DNA from 4 places in the Paenibacillus sp. FSL E2-0178 genome. Region 4 is predicted to be linked to each of the others. Evidence: predicted binding sites of a transcription regulator. Region 4 holds the regulator's gene; each other region holds the start of a gene.
The links. Region 4 encodes Rex, which represses fermentation and respiration genes when NADH is low (regulators of the CRP and FNR family bind a similar motif). Its sites were predicted from a motif close to TTGTGAAATATTTCACAA; they were not measured.

Region 1 (5,007 bases), 170 kb from region 4:
GCGGAAGCTGCTGCACTAAGCATACAGGGGCTGCACTACAGCTTCGCGGGACCCCAGTCCAGGGAGGGAACCTGTCTGAGCGGGATCCACCTTGAGCTGAAGTATGGCGAGACGGTTGCCGTTGTGGGCCCCAGCGGCTCGGGCAAGACGACACTTGTACGGTTGTGCTGCGGACTCTATGAACCGGAGGCCGGCAGTATTACCGTGTGCGGTTATAGTGTGCATGATCACCTGGAGGCGGCGCGCCGGAGGATCTCCTATGTGCCGCAGAATCCTTACCTGTTCTCCGGCAGCATCCGGGATAATCTCGCGTTCAGCGATGAACATGCCAGCGATGAAGAAATCCGGGAAGCTGCCCGCCTGGCAGGTGCAGATGAATTTATTATGCGGATGCCTGAAGGATACGACACGCTGATTGGTGAACACGGCTCTACTTTATCAGGCGGTCAACGGCAGCGCCTCGCCATCGCCAGAGCTTTTCTGCGTAATGCCCCGCTCCTGCTGCTGGATGAAGCTACTTCAGCACTCGACAACGAGTCCGAACGGCTGGTTCAGCAATCGCTTGACCTATTGATGAAAGACCGGACCACCCTCGTGATTGCCCACAGGCTCTCAACGGTAAGGGAGGCTTCGCGGATCATTGTTCTGGATCATGGGAGAATTGTTGAAGAAGGCACACATGATGCGCTCATTGAACAGGATGGGCTCTATGCGGAGCTGTATCATTTACAGTTTAGAACATCACCGGCTGAAGAATTGGAATCCGCATCCTATGCGAAATCCCTTACTTCAGTATTACCGGCATAACATCAGTTCTCCCGGGAAAACAAATCACAATTACAGACGAAGACCCCGAAAGTCCGTGTCACCACAGCTGCCGGAGTCTTCGTCTCTTTTCAGACTCAAATAGAAATGTTGTAAATTAACGGCTTGTTCACGGAGGAATGCTGCATTGTGTACAACAATTTGCGATTAGGGCTGATATTACAAGGGAATTGTTGTATTTCGCACAACACTTCCATCATTGAAGGTTGTGCGAAGCCCCTGCACTCTTATTTTGAAGCACCAAGCGGAATCGCCCCGCTGTCTCTGGCGTCTGTTATGATTTTGGAAGCGGCCACTTCCCCGTCCTCATCAAACCCTTCAATCTCAAACGGGACACCCGCCGTAACCGGCTGAAAAGCGAACCAAATCGTCCGGTCTGATCCGACTTTAATCAGCTTCGCTTCGGATGTATCCGTTCCTGCCTCCTTCTGCTCGACAGTAATATGCTGAATGGACGGGTTCAGAACATCTCCGATCACCATGGGAAATGGAGTCGAAATATGCTCCAGTTCAGGAAAACACATATAATTTATCGCAGAGCTCTCCGGACCTCCGCCCATTCCGTAGCCGCCTCCCCATACCCACTTCCATCCGAGCCAGGTTTTGCGGACATACTCTACTTGAAGATTACTGCTGCCTTGCTGCCCCGCCCGGGTAAGAAATACCAGCTCCCCTCTGGCTGCAGGCTCCTGATGAATTACAGTCATCGGGTCAGAGCCGCGGAACAGCCGGACAGCTTCTTCCGGACTTTTACCAAGTGGAATCTGGAGGGTCTGGTCCATTCCGAGTGAGCGGGACATCCGCTGGTCAGACCACCCGCCTGGTCTTTCATACATATACAAAAGTAAATAGAGTACGGCTACGGAAGCTAGAATCACTCCGGCAGCCATTCCCAATCTCCGGCTATTCTTCATGAATAATTGCATCCCCTGTCTCATGTGTTTGCGCTTACAATACCTTCCATAATACTATAGAATATTTCAGCGCAGAATACAAAAAAGCCCGTAGAGCAAGCCCCAAAGGGCCTGTCTACAGGCTGTTTGCAATCCATTCTAATATTGTAACTGCTATATTAGGTTCGAATTATTTAACTTCATTTGCTCCGGTTACTTTGCCTTCGATCACAGCAGTAGCCTTCACATCTTCACTTGCATAGTACAGGTTACCGTCGATAGTAGCATCCTTATACAGGTTGAATCCGTTAGCTTCTACATATACGTCGCCTTTGATTGTACCGCCTTGAACGCGGAAGTTCTCGCTCTGTACAGTTACTTTAGGTGCTGTCAGTGTGTAGGTAGCTGTAACCTTGTGGTCAGCATCCTGTGCATACAGGGCAAGTTTACGGTAGATCGCTGCAGATGCATCGCCTTTATCATGGAATTCACCGGCTACAACAACATCTTTGTCAACGGTCAGGTCGTTCAGGATGGCTACAATCCAGTTGCCGCTTTCGCTTACAGCAGCAGTGAAGGCATCTGCCTGGTTAACGATGGAAGCTGTTGTTACTGCATCAGTCTGCTCTGTGGCTGGAGCTGTTGTTGCTGCTGTACCTGCATTATTAGCTGCGTTATTATTATTCGATCCACAACCCGACAACAATGCTGCTGATACCCCTGCTACTACTAGAACTTTGAATAATTTCATTTTTAATTCCCCCTGTTTCTTTTAATTAACTTTATTATATATTAAAATTTTATGATAACAACGTGATAGTTTTCACAATATTGTGTCTTTTTTCACAAACAAGCATTATGATTATTTCACATCGTGCAAAATGCAGGCATTTCATGCTTATTTGTCTAAATTTGTTCGTGAACCTCCAGCGGCTGATCCTTTCAATTCTAAAGCTTCCCACTCCTCTCTAAGCAGCCCCATTCGAATAGAATCGTAGAACTGCCCATCGTAGTAACGGCATTTCCGGAGTCTCGCTTCCATCGTCATGCCTAATTTCACCCCGGTCCTGATCATCCGCTCATTCCCGGACCATGTGGTATAGCCTACACGGACCAGCGGATACGCATTGAACAGATGACCGATCCACAGTCTGAGAGCTTTTGTCCCGTAACCACTGCTCCAATATGCCGGATCATAGATGATAATACCCATTTCCAGCCAAAGGGATGGCTCATGTTCCCAATAGTAACTGACATCGCCTATAACCCCGCCCTCTACTTCTATTACCCAATTATTTCCGCATCCAACAATCTCCGCTCTGTTCCCATAATACTCTTCCCACGGAATCCGCTTGTGTTCGTAGTAAGGTGCATCCCATTTCTTCCACTCCGGTGCTTCCTCTTTGTGTGAGAGCTCCCACAGTCTGAATAGATCCCCTTCAGCTATCGGCCGAATCTGCAATTCATTATCCTGATACATAGATTTCCTCCGTTGCCGCTAATATTTTACATACTGATATTATATTAACTGAACTGCTGAAGCTGTTGCCGGTAGTGAACATTTATAATTAAGGAATACTGAATGTAACGGCTGCTGTAAACTTTTCACGGAGCTTAGCGTTGTATAGGGGAAGGGGGCAGGACATGGCCAAAGAAACCATTCATCACTTTCTGCAGCAAGCCGGAACTTTGCTATACCGGTATTTGAGGAAACGCGGACTCGCCCGCGAGGATGCTGAAGATATCGTTCAGGACACCTGTTATAAATACTTAATCTATCAGGATGGTATCGGCCCGAAACAAGTCATGGGCTGGATGTTCCGTGTCGCCACCAATCAGTTCTATGATCTCAAGCGAAAAGACAAACGCCATCCGGCGGTCGATGTTGACGATATCCAGCTTCTTTCTTTAACCCATCTGCCGGAGATCCAGCTGCTGAGGCGGGAAACCGCACAGAATATCCGCGACACGCTGTCTATGCTCTCTGAGCAGCATCAGGAGCTGCTGATTCTCAAATATGAGCTGAACCTTACTTATAAGGAGCTCTCGTCCCTGTACGGTATGAATGAGAACACGCTCAAGACTCATGTTACACGCGCCAAAAACCAATTCATCAAACATTATGGGGAGGATTATTAAATGGAACAGAATCATGAGCAGGACCCGTTTATATTCGGAGGGAAAGGGACTCAGCAGATGATCAAAAAAGCCAGACTCCGCTCCACCCTGAAGACCATTGGCATCATTGTTATCGTAACCCCGGTTATTCTCGCCGTTATCTGGTATGGCCTCTACCACTTGAGACTGAACCAGGGAGACAAGGTACAATCTGAGATTCTCTGGAAAAATGAAATCAGTGCACCCAATGTGCACATCAGCAACCAGTCGGTGAAATTAGACAGCTTTGGAGGCGAAACCTACAATCAGACTTACAAATGGCTGGGAAATAAACCTTATATCTGGCAGCCCATCGAGGAATCCTATAATCTGCTGGGCCACTCGACCGGCAGGTATGGCGCATTCGGAGCGATTTCTCTCCCGGAACAGCTGAGCGCAGCGTCCACACACCGTTACAACTCTGCCACCGGGGACCGGGAAATGATCTTTTATCATCCGGAGATTGATTATGATTCCTATGAGGACAGCATCAGCCAGCTGAAGCAGCTGGGAGACGATACACTTGTGGAGATGGCGTTGTCTTTTGACCAGGCCTATACGCTGGATAAGACGCAGAAGCTTCTGCCTGCCGGGATGCAGCCTGTCTGGTTATGGACGGATGCATATACTCCCTCTTATAAAAAATACCTGAAGGAAACGCGCCAGACCATCGCAGCTGATTCGATGATCATCTACGGATTTCATGGAGAGCAGTTTGCCCCCTACGGCGGTGTAAACTCCTTCATTAATAGTGTCGAACAGCTGCGGAAGCACGGCAAGAACTTCACCTGGGAAGCAGATCAGGTTCATCAGAGCCTGGCCGGGGATAATAATATTCTGGAACCGGATGATATCACAATTATTGGTGTAGTCGTAACCGGCACCGCTAAACAGCTGGAAGCTCTGCAGAATCAGGCTTATATCAAAGCCTCTACCTTCGGAGTGGTCTCTGATTCCATTACACTTCCTAATTAAGCTGTCATTCTAAGGTAGCTTCCCAGCCGGACGGTTGAATTGGACTTCTTCACTACAGCTTGAGATAATTAAGCCAATCTATCCAAAGATTACTGCAAATCCATAAAGCAAGGAACCCAGCAGTATGGGCAGCATGATATAAGACTGCCCGGATGAC
Region 2 (5,007 bases), 330 kb from region 4:
GGATTTCGCATAGGCATAACCGGATGGCATATCCAGCTCCTCCCACACCTTCGGCACATCTTCTTTTTTGACACCGATCAGGTCCAGACGCTGTCCGCCGGTCACCTTCACGACCTTCACATCGTACTTCAGGGAAACATCGGCGATGCGCTTCAAATCCTCTGGGGTGGTAACCCCGCCGTACATACGCGGAACAACCGTATAAGTCCCGTCCTTCTGAATATTGGCATTCATCCGTTCATTAACGAAGCGCGATTCCTTCTCGTCCTCATGAGTGTCCGGATAGATCATACCCAGATAATAGTTCACCGCAGGACGGCATTTAGAACAGCCTTCGGATTGCTTCCAGTCCAGCACATGCATAACTTCTTTGGTGGTTTTGAGCCCTTTAGCCGTAATTTCAGCTACAATCTCATCCCGGCTAAGCGGGGTACAGCTGCAAATCCCCTGCTTGGCACTTTGCTGGAAGCTATCTCCCAGAACGAACTGCAGAATCTGCTCAACAACTGGCTTACAGCCGCCGCAGGAACGGGTCGCTCCGGTGCAGGCTTTGATTTCATCCACTGTAGTGAAGCCATTCTCCGTAACGGCATCAACAATCGCCTTTTTGGTAACCCCGTTGCAGCCGCAGACAATTTCTTCATCGGCCATCGCTTCAACGGATAGACCTTTCTTGGCTCCGCCTCCGCCGCAGCAGCCTGTGCCCATGACCTCGCCATAAATCTCATCGGTCATTTCTGTTCCCTGCTTCACCAGCTTCTGCAGGCTCGCTGATTCGGTTACATCACCGAACAGAACCGCACCGACAATAATGTTGTTTTTGAGCAAAATCTTCTTATAGGTTCTCTTCCACTCATCCTTGGCGGATATGACGGTATGCTCTGCTGTTTCGGTGAACTCTCCGGCCGAGAAAACATCAACACCGGAAATCTTGAGCTTCGTCGCGACAACCGAACCTTCGTATCCCGGAGTCTGCACACCAGACAAATGCTTGGCCAGTACCATCCCCTGCTCGAAAAGCGGCGCTACCAGACCATAGCAGGTCCCCCGGTGCTCCGTACATTCACCGACAGAATACACGTTAGCCATGGAGGTCTGCAGATAGTCATTGACGACAATCCCGCGGTTAACCTCGATGCCGCTATCCTTGGCAAGCTGAACATTAGGTTTAATTCCGACTGCCATGACCACAAATTCTGCGGGCAACTCACTGCCGTCACTGAAGCGCAGTCCGGTAACCCGCTCTTCTCCAGTCAATTCGACCGTCTGCTTGCCCATGGCGAATTTCACACCTTGACGCGCAAGCTCCGCCTGCAGCATGGAAGATGCCGTACGGTCCAGCTGCCGTTCCATCAGATCCTCAAGCAGATGCACAACGGTAACGTCCATCCCCAGATTCACAAGGCCTTTGGCTGCTTCAAGACCAAGCAGACCTCCGCCGATAACAGCTGCCGTGCGGTACTGCTTCGCTGCGGCCAGCATGGCATCGCAATCTGCGATATCACGGAAGCCGACTACCCCGTCCTTTGTACTGCCCGGAACAGGTAATATAAACGAATTAGAACCCGTAGCAATGATAACCTTGTCGTAATGAACCGCCTGTCCGTTATCTGTAATCACCTGCCGGGTTTGTTCATCAATCCGGACGACAGTCGTTCCAGTATGCAGGGTAATATTGTTATCCTCATACCACTGACGGTCATTCAGGATAATATCTTCAATGGATTTACTGCCTTCGAGAACATAGGACAGCATAATCCGGTTGTAATTGGGATGCGGCTCACTGCCGAAGATCGTGATATCATAAGCGCCGCCCAGCTTTAAAATCTGTTCAATAGTGCCTACACCCGCCATGCCATTGCCAATCAGCACTAACTTTTCTCTGTTCGCTGTCACTGGTAGGACCCTCCTTCAAAACTCAGATTCCTTCACAAACTTGCTTTATAGTGAAATTATACTGCCCAAAATTCCCCGGCATTTGTGATTCCAGTCACATTAAATGTGAAACATTTCACATAAAGTATTAGACACAAAAAAAAGGACATCCGCGCACTCGGCACAGAAATCCTTGTATCCGCTAAACGGATTCCGTTATCGTAATTACTTCAGAACCAGTGATATCTCCAGCTTGTCCTGCGGTCTGAGCTTCATATCCACTCCGTTGCCCAGCAGCGCTTTATCATTAACCTTCAGTTTCCACTCCTCACTGCTGAGTGGGGTGTAATCCATTACGGTGAGAACTGTCTTGTTATTTTCTGCCAGCTTAATCATCCCGCTGTTCTTCATTAGTCCCTTCACTGACAAATCTTCCGTAAAGGACAGCACATGCGAATGCGTCAGCTCAGGCTGTTCGCTCCCGCCGTTCACCGTAAGGATAACCGGTTGAAATAACGCTCCGGCTGCGGACGGCTTCGCCGAGAAGACAATAGCCGCTCCAGCCTCGATTGTACTGTTCCAGTCCGTAAGTTTCTTGCTGTTCACTTGTACTTCCCACATCATATCCTGACTAAGCGCAACCCTGTTGACCTCAAGAATACTATAGCCGTCTGCAGCAAAAGTAACGATCCCGCTCTTTCTCAGCAGTTCTATGATGGAATTACCTTCTATATAAGCTTCGTTAAGCAGTCTGCCGGAGGTTCCGGCCATTTCACGTTCACCCACCAGAATTGAAAAAGATAGTCCTGTGCTTCCGCTTCCGGCGCTGCCGCCGGTGTTCCCCGGTCCCAGAACCGAGCTGCAGCCGCTGGCTGTGATTATAAAAACAAGGCACAGCAGTAAGCGCCCCATCCATTTCGTGGACATTCCACGGCACCGCCTTCTTATGTAATATCCCTGACTCTTTAAGGATACCGCATAGAAGAAATGTTCTCAAATTATTTCTGTTCTGAACCTTATGTTCTATATAACAAAAAAGTCCCCGGAGGGACTTTCCGTAGTACTACATTTTATTGATAACGCAGGAACAGGTTATTGTTCTCCAGATGCACATGCTCGAAGGTCATACCTTCCAGCTCCTCAAGGCGTGCATAGGTCAGGCGGTAAGTCGTGCAGGCATGCGCAGGCGGTGTGTAATCATTGGTTACCCGGCGGAGCTCGCGGAGGATCTCACCGGCACCATCGTGCTCAGCCTCCAGATTATGCAGCAGGCCGCGTAGCTCCGATAGGCCTTCTTCAGTCGGGTTCTGTGTGTAGGCCAGCATTTTAGGGAATTCGCTCTCTTCTTCCTTCGACGTATGCTGAAGCAGATCTTCGCGCAAAAGATTAAACAGGCGGTGCATCTCACCCAGATGCGGAGAATCCTCGCCATGCACACGGAAGACTTTGGTTACATTCTGGCTGATTAGCGGAAGCTCTTCACGCAGGTAACGGTGATGCTTGTTCACGATATAATTCACCAGCTCTTCAGAGGAGGCCTCGTTCCAGGCTGTATCCTCTTCCAGCACCGGATGCTCTTCCTGCAGCTTGTTCAGATCCTGAATCATCGCTTCCGGATCAAGCCCTTTCTCGGCAGCAGCTTCAGCCAGCGGCTTCGCGCCTCCACAGCAGAAATCAATGCGCTTAGCCTTGAAATAATCCGCAGACTTAGGGAACTGCAGGACGATGTCTCTGACCATTGCTTCAGAGGCGAAACCTGATTGAATTGTTATATCGTTTAATTGATTGGACGCCATTGTGGCCCCTCCTCATGTTATGGGTATAGGTTTTTAGTTGCTGATCACCTTTACACCTTAACACCGGCAGGAAGGCGGACTAGTGATTGTACGCACTGGATATATAAAATTTTATTGAACAGTCGCCTGCATATACGTCCGTTTGCCTTGCGCATCCTTCAAATAGGGTCCAAGGCCGGCAAACCGTGAATGATCCACATACACTCCAGTCATCCACCTGCCTTCGGTCAGACCTCCATTCCACTGCAGCACCAGATCCGGGGCTGAGATCCATTCCTGATAGACTCTGATATTCTTATCCTTATATTCTTTGGCTTGTTTATTCATTTCCATTAACGGGGTCTGTGTCATATAGGTAGGCACGAAATATACAGATATAAGCTCCACATCATCTTCGCTGAGAAAAGCTTCTTCACCTAAGTAAGGCTGGAGCAGCAGCGTATTCTCATACATCGACCAGATTACCGCCTGCAGCACCATACTCTGACTAATGCCGTTATGAAAGGTGAAGCGGCGCGGCGGGCCGGAGGTATCGCTATCCGTAGCAGTCACAGGCTCCAGACAATGCCGTTCACAACCGATGCATTTCCAGCCGGAGGGGCTTTGAATCCACTTCTGAAACACACTGCCGCTATCATTGTCCCCTTTGTATAGAGAGGATATGATCTCATAAGGCACGCCAATCCAGGCATCCCATAATGAAGCGGGAAGATGGCTATGAAGCATAAACAACACCTTGTCATAAATCAGCTGCACTCTAATTGAAGCAGTCTCCAGTTCAGCGACATCCTTTTTTCCATAGGCTATTTCGCGGGAAAACAAGGTGATGGTCATGATCCTCGCCTCCTAAAAGTTTTGTGAGCTTAAACATCCCTGAATCAGCATCGTTCAAAACTTGCATCGAAAGCATACGCTTGGTTTTGTGAGCCTAAACATCCCTGAATCAGCATCGTCCAAAACTTGCCTCGAAAGCCTCGTCTTAGTTTGCTTGCCTTAACATTGGCTTATTCAGATCCTCCTTAGGCTTTTCCCAGTTTTGTCAGCGCTTCCACACATCCGTAACTTTAGTTTGTTCTATTATATTACACAGGTTTGGACACAGTGCAAGTTTTATTTAGCAGAACCGAAGCAAAAACCCCTTAAACCGGAGACCGGTAAGGGGCTGTCATTAGGAATATGAAACGTAACTACTCAACCCAGCTCTCGGCCCAGAACTGAATTTGCTGCATAACCGGCTCAAGCGCCCGGCCTTTGACCGTTAATTCATACTCAATGCGCACCGGTGTTTCCGGATATACATGACGTACCAGAATGCCTTCACATTCCAGATCCTTCA
Region 3 (5,007 bases), 3.0 Mb from region 4:
TAAATATAGGTGAGCGGCTGGTAAATTGGACAGCGGGTGGTTAGTGGTTAATGGAGGGCCTTCGGGTCCTTTTTTTGTTGCCTGGGAGATTGTGTGATCGGGGAAATTGTTGATATTTCATGCCTGTAAGTGAAGCGGACTGAGAAGCCGCTATATTTCCAAATAACCTTTTTATGAGGATGAAACGGACTGAGAATCCCTTATCCTGTTCATTCGGGCCGGAAATGAGCTATGTCTGGTCAAATAAGCGATTCTGTGTCCGATTAGTCAACGAATCCGCCTGATCTGCCCAAATAACGGAATTTCAGTCCTCTACATCAAGGAATTAATGAATAAGATTACAACTTCTACTAATTCTACTAATATGGAGTCATGGCTGCCCTACCACTGCCCAGCTATGACTCCATGTTAATTCTTATTCTTAAACGTTAGCAAAGGTGATTTATGCAGCCCTGCGATCAGGCAAAAGCCAGTTTCAATGCCTGCGGATGGAAGGAACCCATGATTTTATAGGCTTTTAAATGCGGATTGTTCATATCATTATCGTAAATAATCATATGCTGCCTGCCCTTGAGAATGATATCAAACCGCTGCTTCCGGTCAGCCTGCACGATGGTAATATAATAGCTGTATTTGTTGTCTGTGCTTACATTCCGCGCTGATTTCATTAACCGGACGTCGGCGAAATCATCACATATTTGTTTGATGGCCTCCGGCTCCGTAACCACAATATCCTTCTGTTCACCGGGAACAGAGGACAGACGGGTGATTTCAAGGGAGGCGATATCCTCCAGCCGGATGGTTCTGGCCACCACTTTTTTGAAGGAAGTGTAACGGTTTGCTGTATAGGTCATTAGAGAAACACCAGCTGCGGTCAGGATGGCGCCGGCAAGCATATATTTTTTGCTTTTGTCCATGGTTCAGTTCCTCCTAGTCATACGATTGTGTAAGTCCCAATTATAAAACTATAAACATCCGCACGCAAATTCACTTACTTTAACGGGGTGCTTCCGTATAACATTGGCTGCGGGTTGGCGAATGAAAGAAGAATTAAATATGGTGAACATAAATGAAATCCCTACTGGAGGGAAATGCCTTGCCCCCTTAAAGAAGCGTTATGACATTTTTTTGAGGAGGGTTTATGTACATCAACAATTTGACTCCAGCTGCCCATGAGCATAAAATAATAATAAATGATATATAAATATATCATTATATTCATAAAAATATCAATTAATCCACAGCAAAGGCAGGACTATGTTCATGAAACCCAGTGTTAAGGACAATAAACGGAAAGCTATTCTGGACGCAGCAACGGAGCTGCTGGCGTTGAAGCCGACGGCTACGCTGCAGGAGATCGCGGATCATGCACAAATCGGCATTGCGACGCTGCATCGCTATTTCTCTACAAGGGAGCTTCTGCTGGATGCGCTGGCGCTGAATGCCATCGGGCTGGTGGATGAAGCGCTCGAAGGAATCATGAATGATGACAGCGATATGCTCCGCTTCCTGACGGAGGTGTTCGAGGCGCTGATTCCTTTGGGCAGCAAGATGTCTTTTCTAAGCTTCGCGGCATCGGTTGACGAGAATCCTAATATTCTTGCCGAGGAAGCCCGAATCAAGCAACCGCTGCGGGAAGCTGTGGAAGGGTGGCAGACACGCGGTCTGCTGAATGCCGCGATGCCCGCCCACTGGATGATAACCGTCATGTATAATCTGCTGTTCGTTGCCTGGCAGGAGATCCAGAATGGCAATCTTGCGAAGAATGATGCTCCGCAATTGTTGGTATCCACCGTCATTCAAGGCTTCGGCGCCCCGGGACGAAGCGGCAGCTGAAGCAACATAAAGGAGGAAGCTTTATGTCAACGTTAGACGTAGAAGTTGTCGACCGCCTGGACGAAGTGCAGAAAGGCGAGGTTGCCAGACTGTTTTATCAGGCTTTTGCCTTGAAATTCAATGCCCTGTGGATATTTACCCGCAATGAGAAGCAAGTCGTGGAGGTGTTGTGCCGGAGTCTGCGTTATGACAACGGTCTGTATGCGGTACGCGAGGGAAGGGTGGTTGGATTCGTCGGTCTGGAAAAAGGAGACGGCTTCTTCGCAACGCTGGGTTACGGGGCTCTCAGACATTCGTTCGGCATAGCGGGCGGCGCGTGGCGTTATGCAGCCTACGGTATATATCGTATGTTTCACGGCGGCGTTCCGAAGGACTCCATTCATATTGATCCGCTCGTCGTCTCCAGTGAGGTAAGAGGGTTGGGGATCGGAACCCGGCTGCTGGAAGCGTCCTTTGCCTTAACACGGTCGGCGAACCGCAACAAGATGTTGCTGGAGGTTGTTGACACCAATCCGCAAGCCAAAAAGCTCTATGAGCGGCTCGGCTTCAAGACCTTCAAGGTGCAGAATACCGGGCTGTTCACGGCAAAAGCCGGCTTTGCCAAAGTGCTGCATATGGAGAAGCTGCTGGACTAGCGCGTGCCCCCTTCCCGATCCGCAAGAGGATCGGGAAGTTTTGTTTCTTTTCGGAAATGATGACAGCAACAACCCGGGAGGTTAGGAGCGGAGAGAGTTAAGACAATAGCAGTTGGATTTTCAACACTTGCTGATGAATGATGGGATCGTGTTGGAGCAGCAGTTGGACAAACAGCATATAAATGCTCACCATTCCTGCAAAGTGGCTAAATCAACAACAGTAGATGCTGTTTGCCCACTTACTTTAGTTACTTAATAATTTCTTTAATTACGTAAGCTTCCAAGGACAGCCCTTTTGCGGATATGATAATTGTGAAAATATGCACAAGGGGGCAAGCGTTACTATGAAAAAGAGATATGCAGCGACTCTTATACTCGTTCTTTCCGTTATGCTGGTTATCGCAGGCTGCGGTAACAACAATGCTAACGGCAGTGTCAATGAGAGCAAGGGTAAGAATAGCGCAACCACAGAGCCTGCAGCAACCACTGCACCTAAAGAGACAGCCGAAGCCGTATCGGGAGCATCCGAAGCGAGCTATACACCGTACGATCAGTTAAAAGATAAATATGATATCATCATTGTCGGCGCAGGCGGTGCCGGAATGTCGGCGGCGCTGGAAGCCAAGGCTAACGGCATGAACCCGGTTATTTTGGAGAAAATGCCGGTTGCCGGCGGTAACACCACCAAATCCTCCTCGGGTATGAACGCTTCGCAGACGAAGTTCCAGAAGGAGCAGGGCATCGAGGATACCAATGATCTGTTCTATGAAGAGACACTGGCAGGCGGCCATGATACGAACAACAAGGAGCTGCTCCGCTTTTTCGTGGACAATTCCGCAAGTGCCATTGACTGGCTGGATTCGATCGGAATCCGTTTGAACAATATTACGATTACCGGCGGAATGAAAGAGAAGCGCACCCACCGTCCGGAAGACGGCTCAGCAGTCGGACAATATCTGGTTGCAGGACTCGTAAGAAATGTACAAGAGCAAGGGATTCCCTTGTTCGTTAATGCGGATGTGAAGGAACTTACAGTGCAGGATGGCAAGGTGAACGGCGTCAAGGTGCTGTTCAACCAGGCCGATGAGAAAACAATTACCGGATCAGCAGTGATCGTAACAACCGGCGGCTTCGGCGCCAATATGGAGATGATTACCGAAGTCAGACCTGACCTCGAGGGTTATGTGACCACGAACCAGATCGGCAGCACCGGCGATGGCATCCGGATGATTGAACAGGCTGGCGGCACAACGGTAGATCTGGATCAGATTCAGGTACACCCGACTGTACAGCAGGAGAAATCCTACCTGATCGGTGAAGCGGTCCGGGGCGAAGGTGCAATTCTGGTGTCCAGCGAGGGCAAACGTTTCGGCAACGAAATGGATACCCGTGATAAAGTGACAGCTTCCATCAATACACTTCCGGAGAAATCAGCGTATCTGGTGTTTGATTCCGGCGTGAAATCCCGCGTCAAAGCGGTGGACCAGTACATCAAGATGGGTGTAGTCAAAACAGCGGATACCATCGAATTGTTGGCAGAACAAATGAACGTTCCGGCAGATCAGCTGAAGAAGACCGTAGATACCTGGAACAGCGCAGTGAAGAATAAGTCGGATGCGGAATTCGGCAGAACAACAGGCATGGATAATGATCTGTCCGGCGCACCGTATTATGCAATCCAAATCGGCCCGGGAATTCACTACACCATGGGCGGTGTGGTGATTAATACAAATACAGAGGTCTTGAACAAAGACGGCAAAGCGATCACAGGACTTTTTGCAGCAGGCGAAGTAGTCGGCGGATTACATGGCCAGAACCGTATCGGCGGTAACTCTGTAGCTGAGATTATTATCTTTGGACGGCAGGCAGGGATCAAATCTGCTGAATTTGTAAAAGCACAATAAGCTATTATTCCATATTGTCAGGTTTATTATAAAAAGGGATGCTCCGCAGCCATCAGGCTTGCGGAGCATCCCTTTCCTGCGAGTACTTACTGCTGCTCCTGCCGGATGCAGCAAGGCTCCTGCAGGCTCTGCCGCTTATGCCTGAATTGCCGGAGACGGCGCAGGCTTCGCTGTACGGGTCAGCGAGAACAGCTCCAGCTCGGGGCGCACCTTGCCGGCAAGGGTATCTGCGAGCAGTTCGGCCGCGATCATGCTGTAGACGGTTCCGTTGCCCCCGTAGCCTTCAATGAAATAGCAGTGCGGGTACTCCGGATGCGGCCCCATATAAGGCAAGCCGTCACGGGTAGAGCCGAAGACCGCTCCCCAGGAGTATTCGGCCTCTATTCCCCGAAGCTCCGGGAACAGGGCCACAAGCTCCTCCAGCAGCCGCTGGCACTGGGAGAGCACACGGATATCGCGGCGCTCGGGACTGGTGAGCTGTTCATCCTTGCCTCCGGCAATGATCCGTCCGTCCGGTGTGGTCCGGAAGTACAGATAAGGCCGTGCCGTTTCCCAGAGCAGACTTTGCTCATGCCATTTGGGGAAGTCCGTAAGAGGCCTCGTCATGATGGCATATGTATTGATCAGCTCCG
Region 4 (5,007 bases):
TATCACGGATCTGCGCCTCTGAGGTCCCCTTGCTGAGCTCCTCTGCGTATAAATCGTTGTCGCCTCCGGCTGGCTGGCCGTCCTTGGTAAAGCGGACCCAAACCATCAGCTCGGTTCCTGCATCATTTTTTCCGGTAAGCACCCAGTAAATCGCATTTTCATCCCAGACGGATTTCTGTGCTTTGGATACCTCAGTTAAGCCGGCGCGCGCTCTGGCAATCTCTTTGGCTTCACTCCGCTCGTTCCACTGATCCTTCATAATGTAGGCATAAAACTGGCTTAGTCCGAACAGAAGGAGCAGAACCAGGGAAATCCCCAGCGGAAGCCATTTTCTCCTCTTCTTCAACATGCAGCTTCCTTTCCATATAACCTGTATTACCGTTTAAGCAGCCCCTCGAACGTTTCCTGCGCTTTGCGGCGGATGGCTTCTTCATCTAGTGTCAGACATTGTCTGTGCTTCACAACCAGTTTGCCGTTCACCCAGACATGCTCCACATCCTTGGCACTGGCTGAATATACCGCATGGGACAAAAGATCGGTATGCGGCAGCAAATGCGGCTGATCAATATCAATCGCAATGAAGTCGGCCTTCATCCCTGCTGCAAGCCGGCCTACCTGGTTCAGAAAAATCGACTGTGCACCATATTCGGTCGCCATCAGCAGTGCCTCTGGAGCCGGTACTGCTGTAGGATCACCGCTTACGCCTTTGTGGATCAGCGCGGCCAGCCGCATCTCTTCGAACATATCCAGGTTGTTGTTGCTTGCCGCTCCGTCCGTACCCAGGGAGACCTTAACGCCTGCTCTGAGCAGCTCAGGAACACGGGCTACTCCGCTGGCCAGCTTCAGATTGCTGCCGGGATTGTGGGATACGCCGACATTGTGGCGGGCCAGAATCTCAATCTCTTCATCATTCAGATGAACACCGTGGGCGATCAGAGACGGCCGGGAAAACATTCCCAGCTTCTCCAGATGAGCGACCGGGCGCAGGCCGTAATCGGCCACATTCTGCTCCACCTCATGACGTGTTTCGGACATATGCGTGTGCATCGGCAGATCAAGATCATGAGCCGCCTGGACAAACTTCATGAAGAACTCCGGAGGACAGGTGTAAGGCGCATGCGGCGAGAGCATTGCAGTAATTCTGCCGTCAGCCTTGCCATGCCAGTTCCGGGCAAAAGCAATGGCTTCCGCCAGCTTATGATTCTGCACCTCTTCCGGACACAGGCCAATAACACCGCGCATAAGTACTGCACGGATGCCTGACTGCTCGGTAACCTCAGCAACCCGGTCCATATGATCATACATGTCGAGGAAGGTCGTAGTTCCGCCCTTCAGCATCTCAAGAACGGATAGCGAAGTGCCCCAGTACACATCCTCACCAGTGAATTTCTCTTCCATCGGCCACATTTTTTCCTGGAGCCAAGCCTGCAGTACCATATCATCACCGTACCCGCGCAGCAGGGACATTGCCGCATGGCCGTGGGTGTTGACGAGACCCGGCATGAACAGCAGCCGGCTGCCGTCAATAACCTCGGCATCCTCTTCAATTACAGGCTTCGCTTCACCTATGTAAGTAATCAGATCATTTTCGATGGTCATATAACCGCTCAGCACCGGCTTATCGCTGCCAGGCACCAGAAAACGTCCATCTTTAATAATGGTTTTATTGCTGCTCATCTTCAGCTTCGTCCTTTCCGTCATGCAAATAATAAGCCAGACTCTGCAAATCCGTAGTGAAATCGGCGGCATGAATCCGGATATTGGATGGAGTCTTAAGAATGACAGGGGCAAAATTCAGGATCGCCTCAATGCCGGAATCCACCAGAATGTCAGCAACGTTCTGTGCTTCACTGTCCGGAACGGTAATAATCCCGATGCGGATGCCCTGTGCACGAATGGTATCCCCCAGCTCACTCATCGGCTGAACAGTCAACGAGTTGATCTGCTGGCCTACCTTGGGCTCATAAGCATCAAATATAGCTGTAATCTTCATCGTATCCTTCAAGTAGGCATTGTAATTCGATAAGGCGTGGCCGAGATTACCTGCACCTACCAGAGCTACATTAATCTGCTGGTCCAGCTTGAGAATATGCCGGATCTTCTCAATCAGATAAGAGACATCATAACCAATGCCTTTTCTGCCGAAATCACCAAAATAAGCCAGGTCCTTACGGATCTGGGCGGGGTTGAGATCAAGCTTCTGTCCCAGCTCCTGAGAAGAAACTGTTGAGATTTCACGTTTTTGGAGATCGTTCAGGAAACGCAGGTACACTGGGAGTCTGCGAACGACGGCCTCCGATATTTTATCCGATTTCATGTTTTCTCCTCCTAAAAGTTTTGATAGCATATGCTGCTTGATTCAACTTCGCAAAACTCGCTTCGTAAGCATTCACTTAGGTTTGATAGCATATACTTCTTGATTCAACTTCGCAAAACTCGCTTCGTAAGCATTCACTTAGGTTTGATAGCATATGCTGCTTGATAAGCCGGTTATAGGAACCGTGCTCCGGGACTGCCCGTTTGGGCAGCACCCCTTGAGCGCGGGACTTCAGAACAATAATTACTTATACATAATATCAACCGGAGACGGATTATTAAACCCCGCCATCTTCAAGCCATTCTGCAATCCGCGGAACGATCTGATCCGTCAGCATATGCTCCATCTTGGGACCGGGCAGCGAATACAGGAAATACTTCCCATAATAAGATTCGATTACCCTGGTATCATATACAATAACGATTCCGCGGTCCTGCGCGGTGCGGACCAGCCGCCCGAAGCCTTGCTTGAAGCGGATTACGGCCTGCGGGACGGACAGCTTCATGAACGGATTCTTCTTCTGTGCCTGGAGCAGCTCCGACTTTGCCTCAGCCAGCGGATGATTGGGCGGCTGGAACGGCAGTCTGACAATGGCCAGACAGGTCAAAGCTTCGCCGGGAATGTCTACACCTTCCCAGAAGCTGCTCGTACCCAGCAAGACTGACGCCGAACTGTCCTGGAACCGCCGGATCAGCTTGCTCCGGCTGCCGCCTTCTACACCTTGTCCAAGCACCGCGATATCCTGCGAAGCCAGGGCCTCCTTCAGCGGATCATAGACCTGGCGCAGCATCTTGTAGGAGGTGAAGAGCACCAGCATCCGCCCGCGGGTAGCCACGGCAGTTTCTGCCAGTGAATGGACGAGTGTATCCACAAAGCGGGCATCCCCAATGCTTCCCTTGACACTCGGGAAGTCACGTGGAATGACAAGCAGTGCCTGCTCACGGTATTTGAACGGCGACGGAAGCAGGGCTGTCATCAGACGGCCCTGCTCTGCAGCCTCACCAAGACCGAGATTATCTATCATGAACTGGAATGACTTATCCACAGACAAGGTGGCCGAGGTCAGGATGATACTCTTCTTCTTGTCGAAGAACAGCTCTCTGAGTTGGGTGCTCACATCCACCGGAACGGCATACATCTGCAGCGATTTGCCGCGGTAATTGCCGCTCCCCTCCAGCCAGTACACGATATTCTCGTCATTCAGCCCCATAAAGAAACGGATCTGCTCCCGGATGGAGGCCAAGTCCTTGAACAACCCGCCGATATCCGTCACAAGACTGTCCGAAGAGGACTGGCTGTCCGTATCACGCATCTCACTAAGCATTTTATCACCCTTGCGGATGATATCGCTCAAGCTGAGGTTAAGTGTATTCTCCAGAGCGGCCAGCTCCTCCCACTCTTTGGGCTTCTTGCCCGGCTGCAGGCGTGCGACCAGCTGGCCGGCTTCACCGGCTCCGGCATCGCTGCGTTCAGGCAGCAGGCCGAAGAGCTTGTCGCTAAGTGTATCCCATGACTCCTTGACGGTAAGCAGATCCGGATAGATCCGGTCGATAACGCCGCTCCATTCCGAAGCCTGCTCACTGCCGGACGATTGCAGGGTCTGGCGCAGGGCAGGCAGCTGTCCGCTACGGCTGTCCTTGTACAGACGGGTGAGCGTATGCGCCACGGTGAAATATTTCATCTGCATTCCGAGATGTTTGCCGGCAATGTCCTCCAGATGATGCGCCTCATCAATGATGAGATGCTCGTAAGCCGGAAGCAGCTGATGCCCGGCCTTAACATCTGCGAATAACTTGGAGTGGTTAGTCACCACCACATCAGAAATCCCGGCTTCATGCTTGGCCCGGTGATAATAACATTTCCGGAACCACGGGCATGAGCGTCCCAGACAAGAGTCGGTATCACTGGCTACGGTCTCCCAGAAATCACCGCCGCGCCCGCTTAAGTTCAGCTCTTCATCATCGCCGGTCTCCGTCTGGGTCAGCCAGACCATCATCTGCGCAGCCGTAAGCGCTTCTTCCCTGGGACTTGTGAAGTCCCTTTTATTAATTCTATGTTCAAACTTGCGGAGACACAAATAGTGTCCTCTTCCCTTAAAGATCGCTGCCTTGAACGGAAAGGGCACAACACTCGTCAAAAGAGGGATGTCGCGCTCACGCAGCTGATCCTGGAGGTTGATCGTATGCGTGCTGACCATGACCTTCTGATTACTGCGGACACTGTGATAAATGGCCGGAAGCAGATAGCCCAGCGATTTGCCGGTGCCGGTTCCTGCTTCAATCAGCAGATGCTTATCCTGATCAAGCGCCGTCATGACCTCATGGATCATCAGCTCCTGGGCTTCACGGCTCTCATATTGCGGAAGGGTGTCCTTCAGACGTTTGGTTACCTCTTCCATATACTCCCCGAAGGTAATATTCTGCAGCGGGTTGTCAGATCCTTCCTCCCGAGGCGGAGCCAGCTCTGCCCAGTCGCCTACAGCAAGGGCCAGCTGACGGTAGAAGGTCAGGTCTCCTTCCGGCTGGAAGGTCTCCATTTCGCGCTCACGCTGCAGACCGTCGAAATACCAGGCGAGGTCACTGTCTTCATCGGCGAACAGCTCATTGAGCCGCTGGATGGTCAGGAGAGGCAGGCTGTCCAGCTCCTCCAGACATTTCAGCAGCACAAGCGCCGTCGCGAGGGCATCACTG

Region 1: MHI42_RS34170 (polymer-forming cytoskeletal protein) is a predicted target of Rex. The motif match lies at 2,550-2,567, and genes of this name have one in related genera.
Region 2: nirB (nitrite reductase large subunit NirB) is a predicted target of Rex. The motif match lies at 2,000-2,017, and genes of this name have one in related genera.
Region 3: MHI42_RS10890 (flavocytochrome c) is a predicted target of Rex. The motif match lies at 2,782-2,799, and genes of this name have one in related genera.

What each region holds. Positions count from the first base shown of each region.
Region 1 is NZ_CP151953.1:7,928,615-7,933,621, reverse strand. It holds gene MHI42_RS34180 (ABC transporter ATP-binding protein) at 1-807, shown strand, start outside; gene MHI42_RS34175 (hypothetical protein) at 1,053-1,739, opposite strand; gene MHI42_RS34170 (polymer-forming cytoskeletal protein) at 1,909-2,469, opposite strand; gene MHI42_RS34165 (GNAT family protein) at 2,617-3,198, opposite strand; gene MHI42_RS34160 (sigma-70 family RNA polymerase sigma factor) at 3,363-3,857, shown strand; gene MHI42_RS34155 (anti sigma factor C-terminal domain-containing protein) at 3,858-4,850, shown strand.
Region 2 is NZ_CP151953.1:7,430,984-7,435,990, reverse strand. It holds gene nirB (nitrite reductase large subunit NirB) at 1-1,896, opposite strand, end outside; gene MHI42_RS31865 (hypothetical protein) at 2,101-2,802, opposite strand; gene ric (iron-sulfur cluster repair di-iron protein) at 2,946-3,671, opposite strand; gene MHI42_RS31855 (hypothetical protein) at 3,783-4,505, opposite strand; gene MHI42_RS31850 (helix-turn-helix domain-containing protein) at 4,859-5,007, opposite strand, start outside.
Region 3 is NZ_CP151953.1:2,444,820-2,449,826, reverse strand. It holds gene MHI42_RS10910 (response regulator) at 1-13, shown strand, start outside; gene MHI42_RS10905 (hypothetical protein) at 459-917, opposite strand; gene MHI42_RS10900 (TetR/AcrR family transcriptional regulator) at 1,264-1,836, shown strand; gene MHI42_RS10895 (GNAT family N-acetyltransferase) at 1,860-2,471, shown strand; gene MHI42_RS10890 (flavocytochrome c) at 2,816-4,375, shown strand; gene MHI42_RS10885 (FAD-dependent oxidoreductase) at 4,511-5,007, opposite strand, start outside.
Region 4 is NZ_CP151953.1:7,760,964-7,765,970, reverse strand. It holds gene MHI42_RS33455 (DUF5590 domain-containing protein) at 1-349, opposite strand, end outside; gene MHI42_RS33450 (amidohydrolase) at 376-1,677, opposite strand; gene MHI42_RS33445 (redox-sensing transcriptional repressor Rex) at 1,664-2,317, opposite strand; gene dinG (ATP-dependent DNA helicase DinG) at 2,595-5,007, opposite strand, start outside.